3 regions of the Mesorhizobium sp. M0136 genome follow, and region 1 is predicted to be linked to each of the others. Evidence: riboswitches for the same ligand, from Rfam matches in the RefSeq annotation. Region 1 holds a riboswitch; each other region holds the start of a gene.

Region 1 (7,454 bases):
GACTGCCGGTTTCATAAACGCCGCCGAGGATTTGCTCGCGAAGAGCCTCGTAGATCTGGCGTGCACCCATCGCGTGCGTGCGACCTGCAGAACCGGCACTTGAAGACTGGACCATTTCATTCATCGCCAACTGGATATTTCACATTGGCCAGTTTGCCGGCAATCTTTCGGAAACCCAAGAAAGATCTAGAGGCCGAATGACCCGCTCCTATCAATCCGAAACCGATACTCTCACGCGGTCGCTCAACGACACCGGTCCCGGATTCGCCACTCGGGCCATCCATCATGGCTACGATCCCGCCGGCTTTTCCAATGCCGTTCAGCCGCCAGTCTTCTTGACCTCGACCTATGGATTCGAAAGCGTGGCAGCGAACGAGGCCGCCGCCGCGCTTGGTGGAAGGCTCTATGCGCGCGAATACAACCCGACGACGGAGATCCTCGAACAACGGCTTGCCAATCTGGAAGGAGCCGAGGCAGGTCTGGTCGTTGCCTCGGGGATGGCGGCTTTCGGGACGCTGATCCTGTCGCTCCTGTCCCAAGGCGATGAACTCATCGTCGACAGGACGCTTTATGTGAACACGCTTGCCATGGTCGAACAGGCGGTCCCCCGCTTCGGCATCAAGGTCGTCGCGGTCGACCTGTCCGATCCTCACAATCTCGATGCCGCGATTACCGAGCGGACCCGGCTTGTTTTCTTCGAGACGCCGGTGAATCCGCTGAGCCGCATCTGCGACATCGCTGCCATTGCCGAGCGCGCCCACGCGCGCGGTGTAAAGGTTGCAGTCGACAGCACCTTCGCCTCCCCCGCGCTCCAGCGGCCGCTCGAACATGGGGCAGACCTCGTGCTCCACTCGCTGACCAAATACATCAATGGGCACGGCGATGCCCTTGGCGGGGCGATTCTCGGCGACGCGCCAACGCTCCGCACGCTGCACGAAACGGGCTTGCGCTACATCACCGGCGCAGCGCTCTCGCCCATGTCAGCCTTCCTGATCCTGCGCGGTCTGAAGACGCTCACTCTGCGCATGGAACGGCACAGCGCCACGGCCCTTGCGGTGGCTCAGGCGCTCGAGGCGCACCCGGCGGTGGCATGGGTGAGTTATCCCTTCCTCGACTCGCACCCTGATCAGGTGACGGCGCGAAAGCAGATGTCCCAAGGGTCGGGCATGTTGGCCTTTGGCCTGCGCGCTGGATACGAAGGCGCGCGCCGGATGATGGACCGGCTCAACCTGATCACCCGGGCTGTCAGCCTCGGCGATGCCGACAGCCTCATCTATCATCCGGCAAGCCTGACCCGTGCTCGTCAGCCGATCCGCAAGGATGCGCATCTGGCCGATGGAGTCGGCGAGGACCTCATGCGTCTCTCGGTGGGTCTTGAAGACGCCGATGACCTCATCGCCGACCTGCGGCGGGCTCTGGACGCCCTGTGATGACCTGTCGTCCGGCCAGTCCTGCGCTCACGCACAAACCTGGAGCCTTGCCATGGCATTCCTGAGCGGTCTTTCCGCGTTTCCCATCACGCCCGCCGATCGTGACGGCCGCGTCGATACCGTTGCTCTGCGCAGGCTGATTGCTCGGCTTGGCGCCGCTCAGGTCGACTCCATCGGTCTTCTCGGCAGCACCGGCACCTACATGTATCTGTCGCGCGAGGAACGGCGACGGACGCTCGCCGAGACCTTGGACGAAATCGCCGGGCGAATGCCGGTCGTGGTGGGTGTGGGCGCGCTGCGCACCGACGAAGCAGTGAGGCTCGCGCAGGACGCCAAGGCCCTTGGAGCTGCTGCGGGTTTGCTTGCCGCCGCCTCCTACACCCCGCTTACTGATGACGAGGTGTTCGAACATTTCTCGACTGTGGCGAGCGGAAGCGGCCTGCCGATCGTCGTCTACGACAATCCAGGAACGACGCATTTCCGTTTCACCCCAGCACTCGTCAGCCGCCTGGCAAAGGTGCGGGGGATCGTCGCTATCAAGAATCCGACAGACAAGGGCGATGCGATCAAGAGCCATCTGGCCGACCAGAGGCGCACTGTGCCGGAAGGGTTCTCGATCGGCTACAGCGGCGACTGGAACGCCGCAGAGGCCATGATCGCCGGCGCCGACACATGGTACAGCGTCCTCGCCGGCATCCTGCCCGAGGTCTGCGTGACGATCGTCACGGCGGCGCAACAGGGCGATGCGGCCGAAGCGCGACGGATCGATGCCACGCTTGCGCCGTTCTGGAACCTCTTCAAGGAGTTTTCGAGCCTTCGCGTCGTCTTTGCACTTGCCGAATTGCTCGACATTTGCCGTGCCGACCCTCCGCGTCCCATCCTGCCTCTGCCCTCAGCAGTGAAGCGCCAGATCGCCGCCGCGTTGGAACGCTTGCCATCGGATGCCAACCGGTGAACAGCGAACCCGGCGGCCAGTGAAAGGAACTGTCATGTATGTACCCGCGCATTTCGATGAACCGAGCCGAGAAGTCCTTTACGAACTGATCGAGAACAACGCCCTTGGCGTGCTGATAACCCATGGCCGGAGCGGTCTCGACGCCAATCACATCCCCTTCGAACTCGACACGTCACAGGGAGAAAACGGTACCCTTCGCTGCCACGTCGCACGCAACAATCCAGTTTGGCAGGACGTGGCGACCGGCGATGAGGTGCTCGTGGTGTTCCGCGCCGCCGACGCCTACATTTCGCCGCAGTGGTATCCGAGCAAGCAGGAGTTCCACAAGCAGGTGCCGACCTGGAACTACCTCGTCGCACATGCATATGGATGGATCACAATCCACGACGACGAACGCTATGTCCGCCGCAATGTCGCCAAACTGACCCACAGGCACGAGGCGACCCAGCCTGTCCCGTGGAAGATGGGTAACGCGCCGAAGGACTTCATCGACACTATGGTCAAGGCGATCATCGGCCTGGAGATCGAGATCACCCGCCTTGTAGGCAAAGCCAAGCTCAGCCAGAACAAGGAGGCACGTGATATCTGCAATGCCGGCGAAATGCTGAACGCCCAAGGCGACCGCCGCGTCGGTCAGGCGATGCTTGCAGCCGCCGCCCGGAAGCCCAAACAAGGCTGAAGAGCGTGGCTCATCGCACTTTGATGAATGTCAGCAAAGCTTACCCTGGATGGTGCTGCGAAAAGCCGAGCGAACGATAAACGCCTGGCACACGAAATTGCACGTGCCGAAGGAAAGTGCACATTCTCGCTCGAGTGACTTATTTCAAAGGATGTGATCGCGTTTTGGCACATTCACGGCCCACATGCGGCAGCCGGTAACTCATCACATGGTGAGCAACCACGAAACCCTCCGGCCTACACTTTCTCCCGGAGCGCGCGTGCTGCAGCAACCATGTTCATGAGGGCAGGGCGGACCTCCTCCCACTTGCGGGTTTTGAGGCCACAGTCCGGGTTTACCCACAGTTGGGCATCGGACAGTCGCTCGCGGGCAAGCATGACGAGATCCGAAATCTCGCCGACTTCCGGGACCCGTGGTGAGTGAATGTCGTAGACTCCGGGCCCGATTTCATTCGGATATTTGGAGCTCGTGAAGGCGTCCAGCAGTTCCATTTTCGAGCGCGACGTCTCAATCGAAATGACATCCGCATCCATTTCAGCGATCGCGTCGATGATCTCGTTGAACTCCGAATAGCACATGTGGGTATGGATTTGAGTCGCGTCCTTTACGCCCGTTGAAGCGATCCGGAAGCATTCGACAGCCCAGTCGAGATAGTCGTTCCAATCAGACTGGCGCAGTGGCAATCCTTCGCGAAACGCGGCCTCATCGATCTGGATCATCCTTGCGCCGGACCATTCGAGATCCGTCACTTCGTCGCGGATGGCGAGCGCGATCTGGCGGCATGCTTCGGAGCGGGGTACGTCGTCGCGAACAAATGACCAGTTGAGAATGGTCACTGGGCCTGTGAGCATTCCCTTCACAGGGTTTTCCGTAAGCGACTGGGCGAACTGCCACCAGCGCAGCGTCATCGGATTGGGCCTCGATACGTCGCCGAAGATGATGGGGGGGCGCACGTAACGCGACCCATAGCTCTGCACCCAGGCATGCTGGGTGAAGGCGAAGCCGGACAGCTGCTCGCCGAAATGCTGTACCATGTCGTTTCGTTCGAACTCACCGTGCACCAGCACGTCCAGCCCGATCTCTTCCTGCCAGCGAATTGCAGCCTCGATCTCCTTCTTCAGGAAGGTCTCGTAGTCGACATAGCTCAGCTGGCCCTTCGCATGAGCGGCCCGCGCCCTGCGTACCTGCGGCGTCTGCGGGAAGGACCCGATGGTCGTCGTCGGGAACGGCGGCAGTCCGAGCGTGCCGGCCTGGACTCTGGAGCGCTCGGCAAAAGCGCTCTCTCGTCGCTTCATGCTGTCGTCAATGCTGGCGATCCGCCCCTCAACCAGCGGTTCATGGATCTTCGTGGATGTCACGCGAGTGGCGGCAGCCTCGGCAGACGCTTTCAACGCGCCTGCCACCGCATCCCTGCCTTGGGACAGGGCCCGGGCAAGCAACACCAACTCGTCGGTCTTCTGGGCCGCGAAGGCGAGCCACGACCTGATGTCCGCGTCGAGTTCCGTCTCCATGCGGAGGTCGATCGGCACATGCAGCATCGAGCAAGAAGGCGCGATCTCGACGCGGTCCAAGGGCCAGCCGGCGACGATCGGTTTGATGCGGTCGAGAATGGCGGGCAGGTTCGCACGCCAGACGTTGCGGCCATCGATCAAGCCAAGCGAGAGCACCAGATCCTTCCGTGCGAGCCGACCCACCGTTTCCAGCTGCTCGGGAGCGCGCACGAGATCAATATGCAGCCCGGCCAGGGGCAGAGAAACCGCGGTTTCGAGATTGTCTCCCAGCGGCCCGAAATAGGTAGCCAGCATGATCTTCAGCTCGGGCGCGGCTTTCGACAGCTGGCCATAGGCGAATTCGAACGCAGCTCGTTCGTTCGGGTTCAGATCGAGGACAAGCGCTGGCTCATCGATCTGCACCCAGTCGGCTCCAGACAGCTTCAGCCTCTGCAGGAGTTGCTCGTAGACGGGCAGCAGCCGCGGCAGGAGCGCGATGGGATCGAATCCTTCGGCAGGCGATTTCGCCAGCTTGAGGAAGGTGATCGGTCCAAGGATGACTGGGCGTGTGTGAACGCCGAGAGCTTTAGCCTCGATGAAGTAATCGACCGGTTTCGTCGACGAGAGGGCGAACGTCTGATCATCGTTGAGTTCCGGCACAATGTAGTGATAGTTGGTGTCAAACCACTTGGTCATTTCCATCGCGGTTACATCAGACCGATGAGCCGCCTGCTGGTGACCAGCGTGTCGACAATCCTCCGTCTGACCCTGGTTGCCCCGCCCCATTGCGAAGTAGATTTCAAGTGGAACCTCGCCGCTATTCCAGCCGTAACGGGATGGAACGGCGCCGACCATGGCTGCGGTGTCGAGCACATGATCGTAGAGCGAGAAGTCGTTCGACGGGATTTTCGACACGCCGCGATCGTGCTGCTCCTCCCAGCTAGCGGCACGGAGCGCCTTCGCACTGGTGAGAAGGTCGCCAGCGGAAGATTTTCCGGACCAGTAGCTTTCAAGCGCGAATTTCAGTTCTCGCTTACGACCGAAGCGCGGCACGCCGAGCGTTGCTACAGGAATTTGCTGAGAGACAGTCATGCCAGACCCCGATGGTTGGGGCGTCGGTGACAAGGAAGGCGCTAGCAGGCCGGCACGAACGCCAGGCTGCAGCGGCCACCGAGACACCCCGCCCGTGGACGTAATTCGCCGTGGCAGGTCTCCTGGCTCGCGGGGTCATAGCCTCTACCCGTCTTCCCAAGGCTATTCGCCTCAGTGACATGAGTGGGGTTGGCTCGCCGCTAACAGTTGCGGGGGCAGCGCCGGCATCGCACCGGCTTCCCTCTTAGCTCCGCTGCGGCAGCGCCGTACGGAGAACCACGACACGGGAGACAATTACAGCAGTTCGCTTCCTTGTCAACGCCGCATAAAGAAATGTTTATGTCGTTATGTTAAATTCGGGTTGCATGTTTCCCAAAGGTCGTCTCGAAAGCCAGGACTGTGGGAGCCTTGAGCGCCTGGTAAATCAAAGCAATGACGCACAGCGGTCCAGCAGGATAGGAGTTCGTCGGCTGCCGGCGGCAACCATACCGTTAAGCGCCGTGGTGCTGCTTCCCGCATCATGCGAACGCCACCTCGGCGTCGAACTTCGTTCCGAGGTTCCGACCGCTTCTTTGGTGATCTGCTCGCGACCATATTCGGCTCAATGGCGAGGCTGTTGCCCATGTGGAAGGTGTTGGCTGTGATGCCCTCGGTGATACGACACAACGACTTCGAGGGGAGCACCCGAGGCCCGCTGCAGCCGCGTGTTGCGAAGTGATCGAGGCCAATGTCTCGAACTGCTTGTTCGCAGCCCACCGGCTCAAGGGAACCCGGCTTAAACCACCGGGCCAGCTCAAGTCCTGTCCAAATGAGGCCTGAGCGGCAAATCGTCGTGCACGCGCACGGTTTGGCGTTCGATCTTGTGATGCGTCTTGGGCGGGCAATCGCCACGGTGCAGCGCTTCCAGGCGCGCAACGATTTCGGCGTCATCCTGGGTCTGCCTGTTGTTGTGGCGAACATACTCGACCCAGGTTGGCACATGATAGCACTCGGTCCATAGTTCGGGCTTTTCCAGGTCACGCAGCAACGCCCATTGTCTGGCGCCATCTCGCAGCCGGGCTTTTCGCCACGATGTCATCACACTGAGAAATTCTGGGACATCTCTCTGATCGATACGATAATCGACCATCACCATGATCGGACCGCTTCGTGGCCGCAGGTTAAGTTGCAGCGTCGGTTCGCTGAACTTGTTGGTCGGATCCAGATTGAGCGTTTCGAAATCCGGCTGAGGCAGAACGATCCCCATCAGTCCACCAATCACAAGAACCACGCTGGCGACGAGGAAGGCTCCCGAAACACCTTGGACATCCGCCAGTTCGCCCCAAAGCCAGCTTCCCGCCGCCATGCCGCCGTATGTGGCCGTCTGATAGAGAGACAGGGCGCGTCCAACCACCCACCGCGGCGCCGAAAGCTGCACTGTGACGTTAAACAGCGAGAATGATTGAATCCAAGCCGCACCGGCCGGCATGAGGAGGAGACAGCTCAGCCAAACGTGCTCACTCCATGCCAGAAAGAAGCAGCTGATCGCCAATATAAAGAACGCACCGCGAATGACCCATTCGTTGGAGAGAACTTCTCGGACCCGCCCGATGAGGAGCGCGCCGCAAATCGCTCCCAGGCCGAAGAAGCCGAGCATCACGCCGTAGGTGACCGCAGTCCCTTTGATCTGTTCGCGCGCAACCAACGGCAGGAGAGCCAAAATGACAACGGCGGTGAGGCCGAAAATGAAACTCCGGCACATCACCTTGAGGAGGTTCGGCGACAAGAGCACGTAACGGAAGCCCGCCGCCATCGCACTGCCGAAAGCC
Region 2 (7,454 bases), on a different contig from region 1:
GTCGGCCAGCATGTGGTTGGTCAGCCACAGCGTCAGGCAGTCGATCAGCACCGGCTGGCCGTCGGGCAGTGCCTCGATCGCGCCGGCAAGGTCGAGCGGCGCCTCGATGGTCGTCCAGCCATCGCCTCGCCGCGAGCGGTGCAGCGCGATGCGCTGACGCATCTCCTCGTCATAGGCTTGCGCTGTGGCGATATAGCTCCACGGCGCCGGACAGGCGCTCACCAGCCTCTCGGCATGCGCGCTCTTGCCGGAGCGCGCACCGCCGATGACCAGGGTCAGCGCCCCGGCAGCGCGGTCAGGCAAAGCTGTCGCGCAGGCTGGTTGCCGCGCCGGTGAAGCGTCCGCGCACCAGCCCGACGACCATACCGAGCATCAGCCAGAACACCAGATTGGTCAGCGTCACCGCCACCACGAACTGATGATGCAGGCCTTCCGGAATCGCCGTCTCGAAACTGTCGGGCTGAGGCGCGCCGACAGTATGCGGCGCAACGATCAACGCCACGGCAAGAATCGCCAGCGGCAGCGATCTGCGGAAGGCGATAAGGCCGAGACCGGCCGCTGTCGCCACCACTGTTGCCCACCACCAGATCTGGCGTTGGACAAGGTCGGCCGCCGGCATCGCCGGCAGTTCCGGCGGCAGGCCGAGGCCGGGCGCCAGCGTGAACACGGCAAAGCCGGCAAGCCCCCAGAACAGGCCCTGGCGCCAATTGCCGATGCCGCCGGCGAATTCCGAAACCGCGACCAGGACCAGTGCGAAGCCAATGCCGGTGACGATATTGGCAACGACGCTGAAGCCAAAGCGCTCGAAGCCGTCGGCCGGCGCCCAGCCTTCGTCTTCAGCCGGAGCCATTGCTTCAGCCGGTGCCGGCGCGGCGTTGCTCATAGCCATCGTGCCCGCTGCGTTTTCGGCCGGTGCCGCAGGTGCCGCGGCATGGTCATGGCCGCCGCCGGCCTGTTCGTAGACTTCCGCCTTCAGGATGAGCGGCACGGTGGCGTAGGCCTGCATGCAGGCGAGAACGACGCCGGCCACAAGCCCTGCGATCGCCGCGATGAACACGACGTTGCGAAACAGTGTCATGATGTCAGCCCCTTGTCAGTGGCAGGGAAAGCCCATCGAGTGGCGATAGTCATGCGCGGCATTGTGGACGGCATCGATATGCGAAAAGCCGACAAAGCCCATGACGAAAATGCCGAGGAATGCAGCAAGCGCCAGCTGCATGAGACGCGACTGCGAGGAGGCGGAAGCGCCGAGCGAAACGGAAGCGGTATTCATGTCTTGTCCTTTCGCCCTCCACCCGAGGGCATAGAAGTCAGTTTCCTGTCGCCGGCAGGTCTCCTGGCTCGCGGATCAGCGCCCTTCCCCACCTTCCCGAAGGCGAACCTTCAGTGGCATATGGAGAGGACTACCGCACACAGTTGCGGGGGCAGCCACGGCATTGGGCAAACAATTTCGCCCGCACCGCATTCCCTCTTGGTTCCAAACGGAACCGACGACATCAGCGACTATAGGCAGAATCGCCGCGCCCGGCAAACCAAATTCCGCCGGATCGTGTGGCGAATGCGCCGCCTCGCCAAACCGGAGAACTGGCGCCGCAGACGTCGCGATCTGCGCGGTCGAACAGAACGGCCTGCGTTCGATGCGGCACCGCACCGCTTCCACAATTGGGTGCGCGCGCGCCATGCGGCGCTCGAACATCAAAGCGATTTGGGCAGATAGCGCCAGGTGACGAAGCCGCAGATCGCCGCCAGCAGGCCGAGGGTCGCGAAAACCGCGCCCAGGCCGAAGAACGCCAGCACCACGGAATAGACCAGCGGCGGCGTCAGCTCGGAAAAGTCGAGATAGGTGCGGTAGACCGCCGCCATCTGTGCCCGCTCATACGAGCGCACCGAGCGCATGAAGGCGGTCGAGCCCAGCGCATCCAGCGCGATGGTGAAGAAGGCACCGCAAAGCAGCAAGGCGCCGGTGATGAGCGGTGCGGCCTCGCCGACGGCGCCGGCCGCCAGCAGCGTTGCCGACATCGCGAAATAGGCGAACGTCATGGTGCGCCGGCCGCCGAAACGCTTTCCTGCCCTGCCCCAGAAGATTGCCATGAACAAAAGCGCATTGCCGGCCGAAACCAAGAGGCCGCCGGCGAGCTTGCCTTCGCCGGTGATCACCATGAACAGCGGCCCATAGACGAAGAACGTCGTCCAGAAGCAGGAGCGGCCGAAGGCGATCAGCCAGGCCAGCCTCAGCCTTGGCTGCGCGACGAAGCGGCCGATATTGGCCAGCGGATTGACCGGCCGCGTCTTGCCGGGGCGGATCGACGGGTTATCGCCAAGCCGGTAAGTCCAGAACAGCGCCAGCAAAGCCATGGCGAAGACGGCCACCGCGCCATGCGCGGCATAGACGCCGAAACGCGTGTAGAGGTAAATGCCGAGGGTCGGCCCGGCGGTCCAGGCAAGCATCGACCACGCCATGCGCAGCGACTCGGCCTGCATGAAATCGGTCTTGCGGATATGGTCCATGATGTAGAGGTTGAGCGTGATCGCCAGCGCGCCGGCGCCGACGACGCGGCAGAGCATGCCGACCACCTGGCCGGCCAGCGTATGGGTGACGAAGAACAGCGAGCCGGCGGCCAGCAGGCAGGCGCCGGCGGTATAGACCCAGCGCCGGGCAAAGCGGGCGATCAGCATCGGCATGAACAGCGTCGCCGACAGGCCGAGCATCGCCACGATCGTGTAGAGGATCGAAACGATCTGCTCGTTGTGCAGTATCTCATAGGCCTGGATCGGGATGACGCTGGACACGGTGGCGCGCGCGAAGGATTCGACCGCATAGAGCGAGGCGAAGGTGCGGGCATCCGCCGGCCGCAAGGCCGCAAGCCAGATCGGATGGCGCACATGGGTAGCCATTGTGTTCCCCGAAGCCGAATCGCCCGAAGCAGGGTTGGAGCACAAATCTGCCGCGGCGATTCCTGGCCGGGTAACAGGAAACCGACGCCTTCACGGCAAAAAACGAAGCCGGCCAAAGGCTTTCCGGCTCTGGCCTAAAGCAGCCCTGATGCCGACCGTCACCAACGCGACGCAAGGCCCTGCTTCTATTGACGGTGGCAACCGTGATAGTCGTCTTGCCGGGGCTGAACCAAGACAGCGACACCAATGAGCATCGACACGCCGAGCGCAGCCGTTCAGGATCAACCGAAGTCGAAGCGCATCGCCGCTATCGACATTGCACGCGGCATCGCATTGCTTGCCATGGCGAGCTATCATTTCACCTGGGACCTCGAATTCTTCGGCTACACCGATCCCGGCCTCACCGCCTTCGGCTGGTGGAAAATCTACGCGCGCTGCATCGCCTGGAGTTTCCTGTTCCTGGTCGGCATCAGCCTCTATCTCGCCCATGGCAAAAAAATCCGCTGGACCGGCTTCTGGAAGCGCTTCGCCATGGTTGCCGGGGCAGCGCTCGCAATATCGCTGGTCACCCGCATCGCCACGCCCGACGGCTTCATCTTCTTCGGCATATTGCACGAGATCGCGCTCGCCAGCTTGCTCGGCCTGGCGTTCCTGCGGCTGCCGGCGCTGCTGACGCTTGCCGTGGCGGCCCTCGTTATCGCCGCGCCTTTCTACTTGCGATCCGAGCTTTTCGATCATCCGGCTTTGTGGTGGGTCGGCCTGTCGGCGACCAACCCGCGCTCCAATGACTACGTTCCGCTGCTGCCCTGGTTCGGCGCCGTACTTGCCGGCATCGCGGTTACCAAGCTCGCCGCCACCTCCGGCGCACTGACGCGGCTGTCGGCCTTGGCGCCCGGCCGCTGGGCAAACCCGCTGGTCTTCATCGGCCGGCACAGCCTTGCCTTCTATTTGATCCATCAGCCGGTGCTGATCGGCTCGGTCTGGCTGTTTTCGCAATTCATGCCGGCGCAGGCCGAAACCAGGGAGGTGAGTTTTCTGAAATCCTGCCAGATATCCTGCCAGCAGGCACGCGACACCGAGTTCTGCTCCAGCTATTGTGCCTGCATGCTGGACACTCTCCAGGGCGAAGCCTCGCTTGACCGGCTCTACAGCAACGACCAGTCCCTGGAGTGGAAGGCGCATATTGGCGAGCTCGCCGGCACCTGCACCGCCCAAGCCGAGGCGGCGGAACCGGGAACGCGCTAATCGAGGGAGGACAATAATGAGCGACAGTCACCCGAAACCCGTGCAGCAAAATCCTGGGCAGCCGAAGCTGGGGCACATCCCATGGCCGCCGCTGATCTATATCGCCGCCATCATCGTCAGCGTCGCGCTAGGGCTGTTCTATCCGCTGCCGTGGATCGGCGATCTTCTCGGCGACATCCTGTTCGCCGCCGGCCTTGTGGGATTGGTGGCGGTTGCCGCGCTCTGGTTCACGGCAATTCGCGCCATGATCCGCGCCAAGACGACGCTCAACCCGAACGGCGTGCCTGACCATCTGGTGACCACCGGATCCTTCGCCGTCAGCCGCAACCCGATCTACCTCGCCAACACATTGCTGCTGGTCAGCCTCGCGTTTGTCACGGGGATCGCCTGGTTCCTGCCGCTGGCGGTCATCGCGGCGTTCCTGACGCAGAAGCTGACGATCGAGAGCGAGGAGAAGGTGCTGACCGCCAAATTTGGCAAAAAGTACCGGGACTACGCCAAAAGGGTGCGGCGCTGGATTTGAGCCGAGGCTGACACCGCGCCTATGTGGTGACGCCGAGTTCCACCAGCCGCTCGACGCAGGATTCCTCGGCCTGGTCGAGTTCGGCCAGGGTCTCTTCGAGGTCGCGGCGTTTCTGGCGCAAATGCTCGCGCTTTTCCTCGATTCGCTTGATCATCAATTTGAGTTGGCCGACCTCGCCGGGCGGCTCCCTGTACATCTGGATGATTTCGCGGATCTCGTTGATCGAGAAGCCGAGCCTTTTTCCCCGCATGATCTGGCGGATGAGATGCCGGTCCGACGGACGGAACAGCCGGGTGCGGCCGCGCCTTACCGGCTGCACCAGCCCTTCATCCTCGTAGAAGCGCAACGTCCGCGTCGACACGTCGAATTCGCGGGTCAGTTCCGTGATCGAATAATATTCCCGCATCGTCACTCCAATGCCCCGACCACGCCGCGAGTTCCAACTGACCGGCGCCGCCGGCGCTCAGGCGCGTACCAGAATCGGCGGACAAGGCGCTTTCCAAAGCCTCGCACGGCATTTACGTAAAAGTCAATTGAGGTGCCGTTCAGCGCACGCCGAACCACCATGTGGCGAGCCCGAGAAAGGCAAAGAAACCGACGACATCGGTGACCGTGGTGACGAAAACCGCCGAAGCCACAGCCGGGTCGATCTTGAAGCGGTCCAGCAGCAGCGGGATAAGGATGCCCGCCAGAGCCGCCACGAACATGTTGATGATCATCGCAGCAGCGATGATGCCGCCGAGATTGCGATCGTGGAACCAGGCAGCAGCCACCAGGCCGATCAGGATGGCGAAGATGATGCCGTTGATGAAGCCCACCCCGATCTCGCGGCGGATGATGCGGCCGGCATTGTAGATGTCGAGGTCCCTGGTCGCCAGCGCCCGCACCGTGACGGTCATGGTCTGCGAGCCGGCATTGCCGCCCATGCCGGCGACGATCGGCATCAGCACCGCCAGCGCCACGATATGCTCGATGGTGCGGTCGAACAGGCCGATTACCGAAGCCGCCAGGAAAGCCGTCAAAAGATTGACCAGCAGCCAGGGCACGCGCGAGCGCGAGGTCGAAAAGATGCTGTCCGAGAGTTCTTCGTCGCCGACGCCGCCCATGCGCAGCAGATCTTCCTCGGCCTCCTGCTGGATGACGTCGACGACGTCGTCGATGGTCAGCACGCCGACCAGCCGCTCGTTCTCGTCGACGACGGCGGCGGACAGAAGATCGTATTGTTCGAATTCGCGCGCCGCCTCCTCCTGGTCCATTGTGGCCGGGATGGCATGCCTGGTCTCATGCATGACCTCTTCGACCTTGACCGAGCGCTTGGTACGCAGGATCTGGTCGAGGTCGATGGCGCCGAGCAGCTTGAAGCTCGGATCGATGACGAAGATCTGGCTGAAACGGTCTGGAAGGTTGTTGTCCTCGCGCATGTAGTCGATGGTCTGGCCGATCGTCCAGAAGGGCGGCACCGCGACGAACTCCGTCTGCATGCGGCGGCCGGCGGTCTCTTCGGGATAATCGAGCGAGCGCCGCAGCCTGATCCGCTCGGTGAACGGCAGTTGCGACAGGATCTCGTCCTGGTCCTCCTGGTCGAGGTCTTCGAGAATGTAGACGGCATCGTCGGAATCGAGATCCTGCACCGCCTGGGCGATCTGCGCATTGGGCAGACTGTCGACAATGTCGCGGCGGATCGCCTCGTCGACCTCGGTCAGCGCGGAAAAATCGAAATCCTTGCCCAGCAATTCGACCAGCGCGCGTCGCTGTTCGGGGTGCAGCGCCTCGAGCAGGTGGCCGAGTTCCGACTGGTGTAGATCGTCGACTTCACGCTTCAGCGTCAGCGTATCGCGATCGGCGATCGCGGCCCCGATCTGGGCGAGGAACGACGACAGGATGACGCCGTCCTCGTCATAGATGTCGGCGCGGCGCTCCTCGACGGCCCTGGCGCCGGTCATCTGTTCGTCCTGGCCTTCCACCAGCGCCTCCCGCCATCGGATTTCCGGATAAGGTGCCTGTCAGGTCTAACGCATGACCCTGACAATCGGAATCGATTTTGCGAAAGGACCATGCGCAACGGCAAATTGCTACAGCGCCGTTCGCGCGTCCAAACGACGCAACGCATACCGGATGGTAGGAGGAGAGGACGTTCTACAAACCTGCGGCGCTGCAAAACCTTCGCGGCGGCAGGTAAAGGGCAGCGTATCTCCCCGCCCCGGTCAACAAGATGGGGAGATCGACACTGATTCAAAACGGCGAGGCCGACAGTGCGAGGGCCTCGCTGTATTGGAATGGAAGGCTTCCCGATCAGGCGGCGTGGCGCTTGGCCTCGGCCGCATAGCGGTCCAGGAGACCGCTCCAGCCACCCTCGGATTCGAAGGCCTCGCGCATCGCCTCTGCGGTTTCGCCCATGTTCTCCAGAAGCCTGTGCTCGAGTTCCACACGCGTCGCGTTCTCGCCGAGCGCGACAAAGCGGATCTCGACTTCGGTCAGCAGTGCCGGATCGTAGCGCCAGCCGGCTCCAATGCGCCAGGCGAGCGTCAGCCTGGACGGCGGATCCCAGGCGAGAACGTCGCCCCAATCGCATTGTGACCCATCCTCGCCAATCTCGTACCAGCGGCCGCCGGCTTTCGGTTCGATCACCGCGGTCGTCAGGGCGGATTTGCCGATCGAGTGCGAAGCCGGCCACCAGCGCCCGAATCCTGTGGTGAACACATCGAATGCCTTGTCGAGCGGCACCTCCACGGTCACCGACTTCCTGACCGGCGCGGGCTTGATCATGGTCGTCATTTCCTCTTCTCCTTGC
Region 3 (7,454 bases), on a different contig from region 1:
CATCCGCCTTCCACGCCGCCGCCAGCCCGGCCAGGTCGCTGTCGGTGAAGGACAGGGCCACGACATCCGCAGGCGTTTGCCTGAGATCGACAGGCTCGGCGAGATCGTCGAGCGAGGCGGATGTGGTGGTGAGGATGTGCATCGCGGCTCGTACCTGGGGTCAGCCGGCGAGGATACGCTCTATCGCCGGGCGGTTCAGCCCTTTCAGACCGATGACGACGAGGCGCGAGCGGCGGTCGTCGTCAGCCGTCCAGGCGCGGTCGTAATAGTGGTTGACGCGCGGACCGACAGCCTGCAGCAGGAGCCGCATCGGCTTGCCGCCAACCTCGACGAAGCCCTTGACGCGCAACACGTTTTCTTCCTCCGCCGCCGTGGCGACGCGTTGTGCGAGCTCGTCCGGGTTGGACACGGACGCGATGTCGATGACGAACGAGTCAAAATCGTCATGTTCGTGGTCGAGCTCGTCGTCGTGATGGGTCTTGCGGGTCTCGATGTCGTCCTCGACGGCGAGGCCGAGGCCGAGCAGCACCGACGGATCGACCTTGCCTTGCGAAGTCGGCACGATCTTCACCGCCCGCGCAACATGCTTGCCGATGACGGCATTGGCACGGGCCGAGCCGGCTGCGTCCATCAGGTCGCTCTTCGACAGGATGATCAGGTCGGCGCAAGCGAGCTGGTCCTCGAATACTTCCTCGACCGGATCGTCGTGTTCGAGCGTCTCGTCCTGCGCGCGCTGCGCCTGCAGGGCGTCCATGTCGTTGGCGACGCGGCCATCCGCCAGCGCCGGTCCGTCGACGACGGCGATGACGCCGTCGACGGTCACCCGGCTCTTGACCGACGGCCACTGGAAGGCCTGGACCAGCGGCTTGGGCAGGGCCAGCCCGGATGTCTCGATCAGGATATGGTCGACCCTCGGCATCAGCGACAGGATCTGGTCGAGCGCCGGGACGAAATCGTCGGCGACAGTGCAGCAGATGCAGCCATTGGCCAGCTCGACGATGTTTTCCTCGGGGCAGGTGTCGATGCCGCAGCCCTTCAGGATCTCGCCGTCGATGCCGATGTCGCCGAACTCGTTGACGATGATGGCCAGCCGCTTGCCTTTGGCGTTCTCGAGCAAATGGCGGATCAATGTCGTCTTGCCGGCGCCGAGAAATCCGGTAACGACGGTGCAGGGGACGCGCGAAAGGGAGGCAGCGGTCATATCAAGTCCTTCAAAAGGTCGAGGGGAGGGATGCGGGCAACCAGACCGCGCTTCAGGCAATCGGGACGGCCGCGCCACGGAATGAGCCCATCCGTCGAGGTGGCGAAGAGCTTTGCGCCGGTTACGAGATCGGCGCCGCTGGTCGCGGTCAGGTCGCCGAAGACGTAACTCCAGCAGCCGTCGCGCAGCATGGCGGCGCTGAGCCGGCGCTTGCAATTGCCGAGGCATTCGACGGTGCGGATTTTGATGTTTTCGCCGGAAGCGGCGCGGCGCGTGTCCTCGGCGAGCAGTTCGCCGGCGCGGGGATGAGCGTCCGAACCGGTCTCGTCACGGCAGGAAGAGCAGACGATGACGCTAACGCCGGCCAGGGAATCGTCAGGGCCGGACAATAAATCCGCTGTCTCAGCCGAAAAACTGCTGTCGCGTTCCAAATCAGGCTCCTTGCCCGGAAAACCCGCCAGGCGATCGGATTCTTATGTCCTAGACGGCAGGTCTCCTGGCTCGCGGGTCATCGCCTTGGTGCCGCCTTCCCGGGAATATCCCAGTGGTTTTCGGCCTTGGCTCGTCGCTTACAGTTGCGGGGACAGCCGCGGATTTGAAATCGAGATTTCGCACCGCATTCCCTCTTGGCCCCTGCCGTTGCGGGCAGGGGACCGTCTGGAACGGATTTAGGCTTGTGGAGGCAGTCGTGTCAACGCACGTCTACGACGCGGCAATGTCGGCCAGCGCCGGCCCAAGATCACCGGCAGCTGTCACCTCGATGCGCTCAAGCCCGAGCCAGCCCTGCATCTGCTTCAATTCTTCGAAAAGCTCGGCGGCGGTTTGCGGCGGGGCGCCGGGCTCCGCATAGGCGGCATGGACGCGCAATACGCCGGCCGGACGGTCGGCCCTGAGGTCGACGCGCCCGACGATGCTGTCGCCGAGCAGGAACGGCAGCACATAATAGCCATAGCGGCGCTTTTCGGCCGGCGTGTAGATCTCGATGCGGTAGTGGAAGTCGAACAACCGCTCGGTGCGCGACCGCTCGAAGACCACGGGATCGAACGGCGCAAGCAAGGCGCGCGCCTCGGTCCGGCGCGGCAAACGGGCGTTCTTGTGGAGATAGGCTGTTTTGCTCCAGCCGTCGACGCTCACCGGCAACAGCTCGCCAGCCTCGACCAGCTCCTCGATGCGACCCTTGATATCGGCGGGCGAGAGGCGGAAATAGTCGCGCAGATCGCCTGCCGTGGCGACGCCATGGGCGCGGGCGGAGATACGCAGCAATTCGCGGTGCGCATCCTCGGGGCAAGGAACCGGCAGAGCGAGTACCGCCGGCGGCAGTAAGCGCTCCGGCAGATCGTAGAACCGCTCGAAGCCGCGGCGATGCGCTGTGGTGATGCGGCCGGCCCAGAACAGCCATTCGAAGGCGTGCTTGGCATGGCTCCAGCCCCACCAGCCACCATTGCCCTTTTGGCCTTCGAGGGCTGAAGCGGCGATCGGGCCGTGATCGACGACCTGGCGATAGATCTCCTCGATATAGGCGGCGTGCTCGCGGCCCCATTTGGCCAGTCCGCTGTACATTTCCTCGCCGCGCTCGGCCCGCTGCATGCGCCAGCGCATCAGCGGATAGGTCTCGACCGGCAGGAAGGAGGCTTCGTGCGCCCAATATTCAAAGACCATCCGCTTGCGCGTTATGGCGGCGTCGTCGAGCAGCGCCAGCTTGTAGGGGCCAAGCCGCGAATAGAGCGGCATGTAGTGGGCGCGCACCACGGCGCTGACGGAATCGATCTGCAGCAGGCCGGTACGGGCAAGCACGCGGGCCAGATGTCGGCGGTCGGGTGTACCGGCGGGTCGGGGGTCATTGAATCCCTGTGCCGCCAGCGCGATGCGGCGGGCCATGCGAAGCGAGATTTTTTCCTTCATCAATGCGGGTATCCTGATGATGCCGGACAGAGCAGAGAATCTGCGATTCCGCGCCATGCTAGCAGGGTTTTGTCGGTATCCATGTCAGGAGAGAAAAGTGGAGTGAAAAGTGAAAGAAATCAAACAGGAGCGGATCTGACCAGTTTTCCCGGATATGCCGCCCAGTACCGCGATTTGAACAAGGTTTGACTTGCTTCGCCGAAAGCGCTGCGCTAACCCTCGCCGCGTTGCAGCATAGAGCCCCCTTAAAACGGTTCAGTGGTTAAACTGTCACGCTTCCGCAAGTGGGTCCGGTGCTGTAATCAGAGTGGATTGGCCGCCAACGGAAACTGCAGCATGAACGCACTTTTAGGTTCGTACCTGCCCATCGTCCTGTTCATCGGCGTGGCGCTGGTGGTCGGGCTGGCGCTGCTTGCCGCACCCTTCCTGGTGGCCTACCGCAACCCCGATCCGGAAAAGCTTTCGGCCTATGAATGCGGCTTCAACTCGTTCGACGATGCGCGCATGAAGTTCGACATCCGCTTCTACCTGGTGTCGATCCTGTTCATCATCTTCGATCTGGAGGTGGCCTTCCTGTTTCCTTGGGCGGTGTCGTTCAGCCAGATCGGCATGCTCGGTTTTTGGTCGATGATGGTGTTTTTGGCGGTGCTGACCATCGGCTTTGCCTATGAATGGAAAAAAGGAGCGCTGGAATGGGATTGAACGACAGTTCCGGCACGCTCGTCGCGCCGAAGCCCAAGGGCCTCATCGACCCCAACACCGGCAGGCCGGTGGGGGAGGATGATCCGTTCTTCCTGGAGATCAACAACGAGCTCGCCGACAAGGGCTTTCTCGTCACCTCGACCGAGGCGCTGATCACCTGGGCGCGCAGCGGCTCGCTGATGTTCATGACCTTCGGTCTCGCCTGCTGCGCGGTCGAGATGATCCATACCTCGATGCCGCGCTATGACTCGGAAAGGTTCGGTGTTGCGCCGCGCGCGTCTCCGCGTCAGTCCGACATCATGATCGTTGCCGGCACGCTGACCAACAAGATGGCGCCGGCGCTGCGCAAGGTCTACGATCAGATGCCGGAGCCGCGCTACGTCATCTCGATGGGCTCCTGCGCCAATGGCGGCGGCTATTATCATTATTCCTATTCGGTGGTGCGCGGCTGCGACCGCATCGTGCCGGTCGACATCTACGTGCCCGGCTGCCCGCCGAGCGCCGAAGCGCTGCTCTACGGCATCCTTCTCCTGCAGAAGAAGATCCGCCGCACCGGCACGATCGAGCGGTGAGCGGCATGACCCAGGCGTTGAATGACCTCTCGACCTATCTCGGCGAGAAGCTGACCGGCCGGATCGGCGAGGTGGTGTTTGCCTATGGCGAACTCACCATCTCGGTCGAACCGCGCGACCTGATCGAGGTAGTGACCTTCCTGCGCGACGACCCGAAATGCCAGTTCATCTCGATCATCGATGTCTGCGGCGCGGATTATCCGTCGCGGGCAAAGCGCTTCGACGTCGTCTATCATTTGCTGTCGCCGAGGCAGAATATCCGCATCCGCATCAAGGTCCAGGCCGACGAAGAGACGCTGGTGCCGTCAATCACCGGCATATATCCCGGCGCCGACTGGTTCGAACGCGAAACCTACGATCTCTATGGCGTGCTGTTTTCGGGTCATCCCGATCTGCGGCGGATTCTGACCGACTACGGCTTCGAAGGCCATCCGCTGCGCAAGGACTTTCCGCTGACCGGCTTCGTCGAGGTGCGCTACGACGACGAAGCCAAGCGCGTCATCTACGAGCCGGTGGAGCTCAAGCAGGAATTCCGCAATTTCGATTTTCTGTCCCCATGGGAAGGCACGGATTATGTTCTGCCGGGGGACGAGAAGGCGAAACAGTGAGTAGTGAGTAGTGAGTAGGAATTGGAAAAAAGGATCGAATCTTATCGCGACCTGAAGGTGTGGCAATCGGCGATGGTGCTTGCTGAAGATTGTTACCGCATCAGTAAAGGGTTTCCGAAGGAGGAGATCTACGGCATGACCTCGCAGATGCGCCGATCGGCGGTTTCGATCGCAGCCAACGTCGCGGAGGGATACGGTCGAGAAAACAGAGGTTCGTTCGTTCAATTTTTGCGCATGGCGCAAGGTTCGTTGAAGGAACTGGAAACGCACATTTTGCTGGCATGCCGGGTTGGGCTGCTACGAAAAGACGATGAGATTGAACTGCTACTGCGATGCGAAGAGATTGGAAAAATGACGAGATCTCTTATCCGGACGGTGCAGGCCAAGCAGGCGGAATGAAGCAGGCATTGAGGTTGATGATCACTACTCACTACTCACTACTGACTCTTCGCCAGAGGCGCCTCCATGGCTGAAACCTCCGTCCGCAACTTCAACATCAATTTCGGCCCGCAGCATCCGGCTGCGCACGGCGTTTTGCGCCTCGTGCTGGAGCTCGACGGCGAGGTCGTCGACCGCGTCGATCCGCATATCGGACTGTTGCATCGCGGCACGGAAAAGCTGATCGAGCACAAGACTTATCTGCAGGCGGTGCCTTATCTCGACCGGCTCGACTATTGCGCGCCGATGAACCAGGAGCATGCCTTTGCGCTTGCAGCCGAGCGGCTGCTCGGCATCGAGGTGCCGAAGCGCGGGCAGCTTATTCGAGTTCTCTACTCTGAGATCGGCCGCATCATGTCGCACATCCTCAATGTGACGACGCAGGCGATGGATGTCGGCGCGCTGACGCCGCCGCTGTGGGGCTTCGTCGAGCGCGAAAAGCTGATGGTGTTCTATGAGCGTGCCAGCGGCTCGCGCATGCATGCAGCCTATTTCCGGCCGGGCGGCGTGCATCAGGACCTGCCGCAGAAGCTGATCGAGGACATCGGCAAGTGGATTGACCCGTTCCTGAAGTCGATCGACGACCTCGACGCGCTCTTGACCGGTAACCGTATTTTCAAGCAGCGCAATGTCGACATTGCCACTGTCTCCCTGGCGGACGCCTGGGCCTGGGGGTTTTCCGGCGTCATGGTGCGCGGCTCGGGTGCGCCGTGGGACCTGCGCAAATCGCAACCCTACGAATGCTATGCCGAGCTGGACTTCGACATTCCGGTCGGCAAGAACGGCGACTGTTTCGACCGTTATCTGGTGCGCATGGAAGAGATGCGGCAGTCGGCGAAAATCATGCGCCAGTGCGTCGACCTGTTGCTCGGCAAGGAAGGCGGCGGGCCGGTGTCGAACCTCGACGGCAAGGTGGTGCCGCCGAAGCGCGCGGCGATGAAGCGCTCGATGGAAGCGCTGATCCATCACTTCAAGCTCTACACCGAAGGCTACCGCGTGCCGGCCGGCGAGGTCTATGCCGCGGTCGAGGCTCCGAAGGGCGAGTTCGGCGTCTATCTCGTCTCCGACGGCACCAACAAGCCCTACCGCTGCAAGCTGCGCGCGCCGGGCTTTGCGCATCTGCAAGCCATGGACTTTTTGTGCCGCGGCCACATGCTGGCCGACGTCACCGCCGTTCTCGGCTCCCTCGACATCGTGTTTGGTGAGGTCGATCGCTAAATGTCAGTCCGCCGTCTCGCAGAAGCCAGCCTCCAGCCAGCCTCCTTCGCCTTCAACCGGGCGAATGCGGCAGCGGCGAAGCAGTGGATCAAGAAATATCCGAAGGGGCGCGAGCAATCCGCGATCATCCCCTTGCTGATGCTGGCGCAGGAGCAGGAAGGCTGGGTGACCAAGGCGGCGATCGAGGCGATCTCCGACATGCTCGGCATGCCCTATATCAGAGGGCTGGAAGTCGCCACCTTCTATACGCAATACCAACTCAATCCGGTCGGCAGCCGCGCCCATATCCAGGTCTGCGGCACCACGCCCTGCATGCTGCGCGGCTCGGAAGCGCTGATGGATGTGTGCCGCTCGAAGATCCATCACGACCAGTTCCACACCAACGACAAAGGCACGCTGTCGTGGGAGGAGGTCGAGTGTCTCGGCGCCTGCGTCAACGCGCCGATGGTGATGATATTCAAGGACACCTATGAGGATTTGACGCCGGAGCGGCTTGCCGAGATCATCGACCTTTATGACGCCGGTAAGGGCGCCACGGTGGAACCGGGACCGCAAAACGGCCGCGTCACTTCCGAGCCGGCCAGCGGCCTGACGACCCTTAAGAGTGAAAAGGCGATCCTCAAGGCGACCCGCGACCGGGAAACCAGGGCCGCGACCAAGGCCGCCAAGGAAGCGGCGCCGGCGGCCGCTGCCGCAGCGCCGGTTCCGCCTGCTGCCGCGCCTGCACCGGCGCCAGTTGCGCCCTCGAATGCCAGCAAGCCGAAGACCGATGCGGTCGAGACCAGCCCGGCGCTGAAATCGCCGTCGGCGACA

What was found. Region 1 has a riboswitch for cobalamin ahead of metE (5-methyltetrahydropteroyltriglutamate--homocysteine S-methyltransferase). Riboswitches for the same ligand answer to the same signal wherever they lie in the genome.
Region 2: it holds a riboswitch for cobalamin, as region 1 does, so the genes downstream of both, NKJ35_RS11290 (CbtB domain-containing protein) here and metE (5-methyltetrahydropteroyltriglutamate--homocysteine S-methyltransferase) in region 1, are expected to answer to the same signal.
Region 3: it holds a riboswitch for cobalamin, as region 1 does, so the genes downstream of both, NKJ35_RS11470 (DUF1636 family protein) here and metE (5-methyltetrahydropteroyltriglutamate--homocysteine S-methyltransferase) in region 1, are expected to answer to the same signal.

Annotation. Positions count from the first base shown of each region.
Region 1 is NZ_JAMYTP010000036.1:1,859-9,312, reverse strand. It holds gene pdxR (MocR-like pyridoxine biosynthesis transcription factor PdxR) at 1-124, opposite strand, end outside; gene NKJ35_RS28395 (trans-sulfuration enzyme family protein) at 198-1,430, shown strand; gene NKJ35_RS28390 (dihydrodipicolinate synthase family protein) at 1,483-2,385, shown strand; gene NKJ35_RS28385 (FMN-binding negative transcriptional regulator) at 2,420-3,064, shown strand; gene metE (5-methyltetrahydropteroyltriglutamate--homocysteine S-methyltransferase) at 3,301-5,646, opposite strand; cobalamin riboswitch at 5,742-5,942, opposite strand; gene NKJ35_RS28375 (MFS transporter) at 6,440-7,454, opposite strand, start outside.
Region 2 is NZ_JAMYTP010000007.1:225,487-232,940, forward strand. It holds gene cobU (bifunctional adenosylcobinamide kinase/adenosylcobinamide-phosphate guanylyltransferase) at 1-303, opposite strand, end outside; gene NKJ35_RS11285 (CbtA family protein) at 296-1,078, opposite strand; gene NKJ35_RS11290 (CbtB domain-containing protein) at 1,094-1,273, opposite strand; cobalamin riboswitch at 1,310-1,507, opposite strand; gene NKJ35_RS11295 (MFS transporter) at 1,696-2,895, opposite strand; gene NKJ35_RS11300 (heparan-alpha-glucosaminide N-acetyltransferase) at 3,142-4,140, shown strand; gene NKJ35_RS11305 (methyltransferase family protein) at 4,157-4,663, shown strand; gene NKJ35_RS11310 (MerR family transcriptional regulator) at 4,683-5,069, opposite strand; gene mgtE (magnesium transporter) at 5,209-6,606, opposite strand; gene NKJ35_RS11320 (SRPBCC family protein) at 6,956-7,438, opposite strand; gene NKJ35_RS11325 (ArsR/SmtB family transcription factor) at 7,435-7,454, opposite strand, start outside.
Region 3 is NZ_JAMYTP010000007.1:256,948-264,401, reverse strand. It holds gene NKJ35_RS11480 (cobaltochelatase subunit CobN) at 1-142, opposite strand, end outside; gene cobW (cobalamin biosynthesis protein CobW) at 161-1,201, opposite strand; gene NKJ35_RS11470 (DUF1636 family protein) at 1,198-1,632, opposite strand; cobalamin riboswitch at 1,671-1,874, opposite strand; gene NKJ35_RS11465 (winged helix-turn-helix domain-containing protein) at 1,904-3,103, opposite strand; gene NKJ35_RS11460 (NADH-quinone oxidoreductase subunit A) at 3,440-3,805, shown strand; gene NKJ35_RS11455 (NuoB/complex I 20 kDa subunit family protein) at 3,796-4,377, shown strand; gene NKJ35_RS11450 (NADH-quinone oxidoreductase subunit C) at 4,383-4,985, shown strand; gene NKJ35_RS11445 (four helix bundle protein) at 5,007-5,384, shown strand; gene NKJ35_RS11440 (NADH-quinone oxidoreductase subunit D) at 5,451-6,641, shown strand; gene nuoE (NADH-quinone oxidoreductase subunit NuoE) at 6,642-7,454, shown strand, end outside.